Regions from separate parts of the Leclercia sp. AS011 genome, predicted to be linked through region 2. Evidence: predicted binding sites of a transcription regulator. Region 2 holds the regulator's gene; the other holds the start of a gene.
What was found. Region 2 encodes Fur, which represses iron uptake genes when iron is present. Its sites were predicted from a motif close to ATAATAATGAGAACNACTATCAA; they were not measured.
Positions count from the first base shown of each region.

Region 1: the regulator Fur is predicted to act here: its motif matches at 2,045-2,067, upstream of exbB (tol-pal system-associated acyl-CoA thioesterase).

Region 1 is NZ_JBBCMA010000004.1:262,857-267,247, reverse strand. Features, by position in the region: gene WFO70_RS17365 (SDR family oxidoreductase) at 1-717, shown strand, start outside; gene exbD (TonB system transport protein ExbD) at 820-1,245, opposite strand; gene exbB (tol-pal system-associated acyl-CoA thioesterase) at 1,252-1,983, opposite strand; gene metC (cystathionine beta-lyase) at 2,234-3,421, shown strand; gene yghB (DedA family general envelope maintenance protein YghB) at 3,563-4,222, shown strand; gene WFO70_RS17340 (AraC family transcriptional regulator) at 4,273-4,391, opposite strand, start outside.
Region 2 is NZ_JBBCMA010000001.1:2,231,872-2,236,262, forward strand. Features, by position in the region: gene ybfE (LexA regulated protein) at 97-384, shown strand; gene fldA (flavodoxin FldA) at 540-1,070, shown strand; gene fur (ferric iron uptake transcriptional regulator) at 1,362-1,808, shown strand; gene chiQ (ChiQ/YbfN family lipoprotein) at 1,966-2,295, opposite strand; gene chiP (chitoporin ChiP) at 2,342-3,748, opposite strand; gene glnS (glutamine--tRNA ligase) at 4,183-4,391, opposite strand, start outside.

The DNA of each region.
Region 1 (4,391 bases), on a different contig from region 2:
GGCGATTCAGGTATTGGACGCGCTGCCGCCATCGCTTACGCGCGTGAAGGCGCAGACGTCGCTATTAACTACCTGCCCGCTGAAGAAGAGGATGCGCAGCAGGTTAAGCAGCTGATAGAAGAAGCCGGACGCAGAGCGGTGCTGATCCCCGGCGACCTGAGCGATGAAAAATTTGCCCGTTCGCTGGTGCATAAAGCCCATCAGGAACTGGGTGGACTGGATGTGCTGGCCCTGGTGGCCGGCAAGCAGGTGGCGGTCGAGAAGATTGCCGACCTGACAACGGAGCAGTTTAAAGAGACCTATACGGTGAACGTGCTGGCGCTGTTCTGGATAACCCAGGAGGCGTTGCCGCTGCTGCCAGCCGGGGCGAGCATTATTACCACTTCGTCGATTCAGGCCTATCAGCCGAGTCCACACCTGCTGGACTATGCCTCTACTAAAGCGGCGATCCTTAACTTCAGCCGCGGGCTGGCGAAACAGGTGGCCGAGAGCGGCGTGCGCGTCAACGTAGTGGCCCCGGGACCTATCTGGACGGCGCTGCAAATCTCCGGCGGTCAGCCGCAGGAGAAAATCCCGCAGTTTGGTCAGCAGACGCCGATGAAGCGCGCAGGGCAGCCTGCGGAGCTGGCACCGGTGTATGTCTATCTGGCAAGTCAGGAATCAAGCTATGTGACCGCGGAAGTGCACGGGGTGTGCGGCGGGGAGCATCTGGGGTAGTTTAACGCATTGCCCGGTGGCGCTACGCTTACCGGGCCTACAAATAGGCCGGCCGCCACCCGGCAAAAACAAAAACGGCACCTCAAGGGGTGCCGTTATTGTTTATTTCGCGACTGTTTTCTCTTCGCCTACCAGGCCAATCTTCAGGTAACCCGCCTGATGCAGCGTGTCCATTACCTTCATCATGGTTTCGTAGTCGACGGTCTTGTCGGCACGGAAGAAGACGGTGGTGTCTTTCTTGCCGTCGGTCAGGGTATTCAGCGCCGGGATCACCGACTCATCCGTTACCGGATCGTTACCCAGGAACATAGATTTATCGGCCTTCACGGAGAGATAAATCGGTTTTTCCGGGCGCGGCTGCGGCTGGCTGGATGAGGCAGGCAGATTCACCTTCACGTCCACCGTCGCCAGCGGCGCAGCAACCATGAAGATAATCAGCAGAACCAGCATGACGTCGATAAACGGCGTCACGTTGATTTCGTGCATTTCGCCGTTATCGTCCAGATTTTCATTAAGACGCATTGCCATCGCGAATCAACCTAAGTGTAATTTCTGAGCAGAACGGACCGGCTTGACCGCGCTGGCGCTGAGGTCCAGATCGCGGCTTTGCAGCAGCAGAACCTGAGCGGCAACGTCACCGAGGGTCGCTTTGTAGCTGCCGATCATGCGGGCGAAGATGTTATAGATGACCACCGCCGGGATAGCGGCAACCAGACCAATCGCCGTCGCCAGCAGGGCTTCTGCGATGCCGGGGGCCACAACCGCGAGGTTGGTGGTCTGGGTCTGGGCGATGCCGATAAAGCTGTTCATGATGCCCCAGACCGTACCGAACAGACCGACGAACGGCGAAATCGCACCGATAGTCGCCAGGTAGCCGTTACCGCGCCCCATATGACGACCGATGGCCGCAACGCGACGCTCGAGACGGAAGCCGGTACGCTCTTTGATACCTTCGTTATCTTCGCTGCCAGCAGAGAGTTCGAGCTCGTTCTGGGCTTCGTTGATTAACAGGGTGGTCAGGCTTTTGGCCTGGAAGGAAGCGCTCATGTCGCTCGCCTGATTCAGGGTGCGGGCTTCGGCCAGCTGCTGCTGTTCGCGCTTAAGACGGCGCTTGTGCGAAAGCAGCTCCACGCTCTTACTAAAGAAAATAGCCCAGGTGACGACAGACGCCAGAATCAAGCCGATCATCACAATCTTTACTACGATGTCGGCATGATGATACATACCCCAGACGGAGAGATCCGTCTGCATCAAATTATTACCCACTCGCTATCTCCAGGACGCAAATCACAAATTCTGAGCATAATAATATCAAAACAGCGTCGAATTGATAGTAGTTCTCATTAGTATTTACATAGTGCCGTAAATTCGTTTCATTTTCCTTGCGCTTACGCAGGAAAAATTTCCCGGAAACAAATTTTAAAAAATTTTCCGCTGATCCCACCACCCTTCTCGCGACCATTTTTACTTTCATGGTAGTGTGGACGTCCAGACGTATAAAAACAGGTTGGCAAACATGAAAGAGAAACATCTTGATACCACCCTTGTCCAGGCGGGACGCAGCAAGAAATACACCCTCGGCTCGGTAAACAGCGTGATTCAGCGCGCCTCGTCGCTGGTGTTTGATACTGTCGAGGAGAAAAAGCACGCCACCCGTAACCGGGCAAAGGGCGGGCTGTTTTACGGACGTCGCGGCACGCTGACCCACTTCTCGTTACAGGAAGCGATGTGCGAGCTGGAAGGTGGCGCGGGCTGCGCGCTGTTCCCCTGCGGCGCGGCGGCAGTGGCCAATACCATTCTGGCGTTTGTCGAGCAGGGCGACCATATCCTGATGACCAACACCGCCTATGAACCGAGCCAGGACTTCTGTACCAAAATCCTCAGCAAGCTGGGCGTGACCACCGGCTGGTTCGATCCGCAGATCGGCGCGGAGATTGCCGATCTGATCCAACCCAATACCCGGGTGGTGTTCCTCGAATCGCCAGGCTCCCTCACCATGGAAGTGCATGACGTTCCGGCCATTGTAAAAGCGGTTCGTAGCAGAGCGCCGGACGCCATCATCATGATCGACAACACCTGGGCGGCAGGCGTGCTGTTTAAGGCGCTCGATTTTGGTATCGACATTTCAATTCAGGCGGCGACCAAATACCTGATCGGCCACTCGGACGGCATGATCGGCACCGCGGTCTCCAACGCCCGCTGCTGGGATCAGCTGCGTGAAAATGCCTATCTGATGGGGCAGATGGTGGATGCGGATACCGCCTACATGACCAGCCGTGGCCTGCGCACCCTGAGCGTGCGCCTGCGCCAGCATCATGAAAGCAGCCTGCAGATCGCCCAGTGGCTGGCACAGCATCCGCAGGTGGCGCGCGTCAACCATCCGGCGCTGCCGGGCAGCGTCGGGCATGAGTTCTGGCAACGTGACTTTACGGGCAGCAGCGGCCTGTTCTCGTTTGTGCTCAACAAGCGGCTGAGCAATGACGAGCTGGCAAACTACCTCGATAACTTCTCGCTGTTCAGCATGGCCTACTCGTGGGGCGGCTTTGAGTCGCTGATCCTGCCGAACCAGCCAGAGCAGATTGCCGGGCTGCGTCCGGGCGGGGAAGTGGACTTTACCGGCACCCTGATCCGTCTGCATATCGGTCTGGAAAATGTCGAAGATTTGATTGCCGATTTAGAGGCCGGATTTGCGCGTATCGAGTAGCCAGGCGTCTTAAAAACACGCTGCGGACACTTTTCTCCACATTAGGGGCAGAAAAGTCTGATTTGTTGCGCCTGCGATCAAAGCCCGCAGGCGAAATAGGGAGTACAATAGCCCTATATATGCTGTTCCACAGGAAAGCCCATGGCTGTTATTCAAGAGATTATCGCTGCACTCTGGCAACACGATTTTGCAGCACTGGCGGACCCACACGTGGTGGGGATTGTTTATCTGGTAATGTTCGCCACGCTGTTTCTGGAAAACGGGCTACTGCCTGCCTCATTTTTACCGGGCGACAGCCTGCTGCTGCTGGCGGGCGCGTTAATCGGTAAAGGGGTGATGGACTTCGCGCCGACGATGGTGATCCTGACCTCCGCCGCCAGCCTGGGCTGCTGGCTGAGCTATTTGCAGGGCCGCTGGCTCGGCAATACGCGGGTGGTGAAAAGCTGGCTGGCGCAGTTGCCGCATAAATACCATCAGCGGGCGACCTGCATGTTCGATCGCCACGGCCTGCTGGCGCTGCTCGCCGGGCGTTTCCTGGCCTTTGTGCGTACCCTGCTGCCTACCATGGCGGGCATCTCCGGCCTCTCGAACCGTCGCTTCCAGTTCTTTAACTGGCTGAGCGCGCTGCTGTGGGTCGGGGTGGTAACCACCCTCGGCTATGCGCTGAATATGATCCCCTTCGTTAAACACCATGAAGATCAGGTCATGACCTTCCTGATGATCCTGCCGGTATTCCTGCTGGTTGCCGGGCTGGTGGGCACCATCGTGGTGGTGATCCGGAAGAAGTACTGTAGTGCCTGACAGGAACTGCGCCGGGCGGCACTGCGTTTGCCCGGCCTGTAACGTCCTCCCTACCCCTGCATCATCCGGATCCGCGCCGCATCTTCCCCTGGCGTGACCCCGAAGTAGCGTTTGAACTCCCGACTGAACTGCGACGCGCTTTCATACCCCACCCGCAGCGCGGCCGCGC
Region 2 (4,391 bases):
TCCAGTCGTTGGCGTGCCGTTTTCGGTGATGTATGATGGCGCGCTTATCGCCCGGGCATTAGCAGGGTGTCTTGTTTCCCCCGAAGTCTCAGAATCATGGCCAAAGAACACACGGACCGCACGACAATAGATCTGTTCGCGAATGAGCGTCGCCCGGGACGACCGAAAACCAATCCGCTATCGCGTGATGAACAGCTGCGCATCAATAAGCGCAATCAGCTTAAACGCGATAAAAGTCGTGGGCTTAAACGCGTCGAGCTGAAACTGAACGCTGACGCCGTCGATGCGCTGAACGAGCTGGCGAATGCCCGTGAGATCAGCCGCAGTGAGCTTATCGAAGAGATGCTGATCGCGCAGCTCGGGAAATGGCACGGCAAAGCTTAAGTCAGAAAACTCCCCTTCTTGTTGCTTTCATGTAGCACAGAGTGCAGTCCTGCGTGATAGCAGTTTCCGCAGGCTTCTCTGTTCTGCTATGATTGCCCTTATCCGTGGCTAAATTGCGCCACCATACCATTAAGTATCAAGAGGTTATTTTACTCATGGCAATCATCGGCATTTTTTTCGGCAGCGACACGGGTAACACCGAGAACATCGCAAAAAACATTCAAAAACAGTTAGGTAAAGACGTTGCCGATGTGCATGACATTGCGAAAAGCAGCAAAGAAGATATCGAAGGTTACGATATTCTGCTGCTGGGCATCCCGACCTGGTATTACGGTGAAGCGCAGTGTGACTGGGACGACTTCTTCCCGTCTCTGGAAGAGATCGACTTCAACGGCAAACTGGTGGCCCTGTTCGGCTGTGGCGATCAGGAAGACTACGCAGAGTACTTCTGCGATGCCCTCGGCACCATTCGCGACATCATTGAGCCACGCGGCGCGGTGATCGTGGGTCACTGGCCAACCGCCGGTTACCACTTCGAAGCCTCCAAAGGTCTGGCCGATGATAACCACTTCGTGGGCCTCGCCATCGACGAAGATCGCCAGCCGGAACTGACCGCCGAGCGTGTCGACAAATGGGTGAAACAGGTTCGCGAAGAGCTGCACCTCGACGACATCCTCAATGCCTGATGATGTCGCGGCGCAACGCTAAAGTTGCGCCGCATTGATAGGTAATACCAATCAAAATAATTGCTACAAATTTTTAACTTTTGCTGCCATACCTGTACAATGATCCAGGAGTAAACGGGGAACCTTGTAACAACTTTGTTGGCGGTACCACGTTTTTATAAGCATACTTTACTTGAGACTTGCAGTTTTCATTACGCCATGGCACTTCTATAATGAGACGCATTATCCCAGGTGCATTTTCTGTCACTTCTTCCTTAGAAGTGAATCGTTTAGCAACAGGACAGATTCCGCATGACTGACAACAACACCGCATTAAAGAAGGCCGGACTGAAAGTCACGCTTCCACGGTTAAAAATCCTGGAAGTGCTTCAGGGTCCGGATAACCATCATGTCAGTGCGGAAGACTTATACAAGCGTCTGATCGACATGGGCGAAGAGATTGGTCTGGCTACCGTTTACCGTGTACTGAACCAGTTCGACGATGCAGGCATCGTTACGCGTCATAATTTCGAAGGCGGTAAATCCGTATTTGAACTGACGCAGCAGCATCATCACGATCACCTGATTTGCCTCGACTGCGGCAAAGTGATCGAATTCAGCGATGATTCCATCGAATTACGTCAGCGCGAAATTGCCGCACGTCATGGCATTCGTCTGACCAACCACAGTCTGTACCTGTATGGCCACTGTGCCGAAGGCGACTGCCGCGAAGATGACCACGCGCACGACACGAAATAATCTCCGCTAAGACTCTGAGCCAACCTGACGGTTGGCTTTTTTTTTGCCTGTCATTATGTCAAAAAGCCCGGTGGCGCTGCGCTTACACGGGCCTACCAGGGTGAAATCTCCCGTAGGCCCGGTAAGCAAAGCGCCACCGGGCGTTAAAGACAGCGGATTACTTGCTGTTATTACTGCGAATCTCCTGCCAGATTTTATCGCAGTTTTTGGTCACGTCCTGATTGTTACCCGTTTTACGCGCCTGGATACAGGCCTGGTAATCCGCCACCCGGACGGTTTCCTGGGTCGCAAACTGTTGGTGCGCCTTCTCCTGACGCAGCACGTCCAGCACGCTCTGGCAGGCTTCGAGTTTCTCAGGCGATCCTTCAGCGGTATTGATGCAGGCGCTGTAGGCCTCTTTCAGACGGGTGTCTTCTTTCTGGGTTTGCGGTTGTGCGCAGGCGGCCAGTCCTGATGCCAGCACCGCGACCAGTACGATTCTTTTCAGCATAACGGTTCCAGTCAGGCGGGGATCGCCCCCGCCCGGGTTGTCATCAGAAGATGGTGAACGGGGCGATAACCATAAACTTCACGTCACGCTCGTCCTGGAAGATGTTGCCGTAGCCGCCGCCGTAGCTTGGGATATCGGAGTGGTTGTCATACTGCGTGAAGTGCAGTTTGAACATAGTCCCTTTCGCGCGACCGTCCTGCAGGGTGTAGCTCGCATCCAGGCTGTAGGCAGACTCTTTGATCTTGTTCGAGGCGATATCTTCACGCTGACCGGCGCTGTTGATTAACCAGTCTGCCGGTTTCGCGTCCCAGGCGTAGACATAGGATGCGCCGACGCTCCAGCCCGCCAGGTTCCAGTTGCTCAGGTCATACATCGCCCCGAAGAAGACCGCTTTTTCGCCGTTGGCGTTAAAGTCGGAGCGGTTATCCCACCACACGTCCAGACGCCCGTTGGAAGAGGCATAGGTTGGCGTCATACGCTGCAGGAAGTAACCCTGCTGACCTTCCGCCTTCACGTAGGTCCCTTCCAGACGCAAATCGACCTGACCGACTTTGTAGCCCAGCGTCAGCGCCTGCAGCCATGCCGTACCGTCGTAGATATCGTTCACGGTGCCGCTGTCGGCTTTATCACGCGTACCGTAGAACTGATAGGTCGTTGAGAGCGGGCCACCCACGATATCAAGCTTGTAGCTGGCTTTGGCAAAGTACTGATCGATGAAACCTTCAGCCTGACCAAAGGCGGCTTCGAGAATCAGGTTATTTTTGAAATCGTACTTCGCGCCGAAGGAGTGGAGATAGTCGACGCGGGTTTTTCTGTCATTCTGATAGAACTTGTCCATCTCAAGGTGCCACGGCGCTTTATATTCGTTAGTCCACATGTAAGAGAAACTCAACGCGCCGCTATCACCGTAGTCAAAGTTGGCCCCGGCTTCGGCACCCTGATAGGTACCTGGCATAAAGCTCCAGTGCGGCGCTAACAGGGTTTGCCCGGTTGGTTGCAGCCAGCCGCCGCGCGCCCATACCGGACCGTATTTAAATTTTGCCGCCGCTTTGTACAGGCTGATCCCGCTCTTATCGCCGGACCAGTCCTCTTTATAGGCTTTGTTGCTGGAGGAGAAAGCTATTTCGTTCGGATGGCCGCTGTCGCCATTTTCCGCCATTTCGATGGCTGTGAACGCAGCCAGATCGAGACCGAACATATCGGCAGCATAGCCGGACTGGAAATCAAGGTTGGCGTTCCAGGTGGAGTGTGCGAGGTTAGTTTTGTATTTGTCTGACTCGACATCTTTGCGGTCACGTTCACGCTGCCAGTAATAGACACCGCCCGTGAGGGTAGAATCATCAATGAAACCTTCGGCCTGGGCTTTTGGAGAAACCATCCAGCCTGACATTGCTGTAACACCGGCGATAGCCAGCGCAAGCGCACTACGTTTGCCACTAAACGTACGCATAATTAATCCTCTTTGACGTATTCAAAGCGCCTTAAACGGCGAAAAACAAAAAAGTAAAAAGTGGAGGTAACCGGAAATACCCGCTTACATCTCCTGTTCTTAGACTATTTTTCGCGACGCGAATTATCAATGCTTTTCAGCGATCAAAAGTCAGGATTATGACAAAGCGCACATATTTGGTTGCGATTTGTAACAAAGGAGATGGGGAAGAATTTTTATTTAAAATAATGTGCAGAATGAGCGATTTATTTTTAATAAATACAGGTTATCTACCGTTAACAGTAGTGGAATTGGATAATTTGCGAAAAGGTAGAGAAAGAGAAGTGTTTTAAGATACAGAATTAATTCGCATCGCGAAGATTTGAAGGATTAATGGCTTTATGGCAGGCAAAAAAAACGCCGCAGTGCGCGGCGTTTTTCAAAGACGAAAGGGATTACTCGCCCGCTTTCGCCCAGGTATCACGCAGGCCGACGGTACGGTTAAATACCAGTTTGTCAGCGGTTGCGTAGCGGCTGTCGAGGCAGAAGTAGCCTTCGCGCTCGAACTGATAAGCATGACCGGCAACGGCCGCTTTCAGGGAGGGCTCGGCAAAGCCCTGTTTGATCACCAGTGAATCCGGGTTAATCACTTCCAGGAAATCCT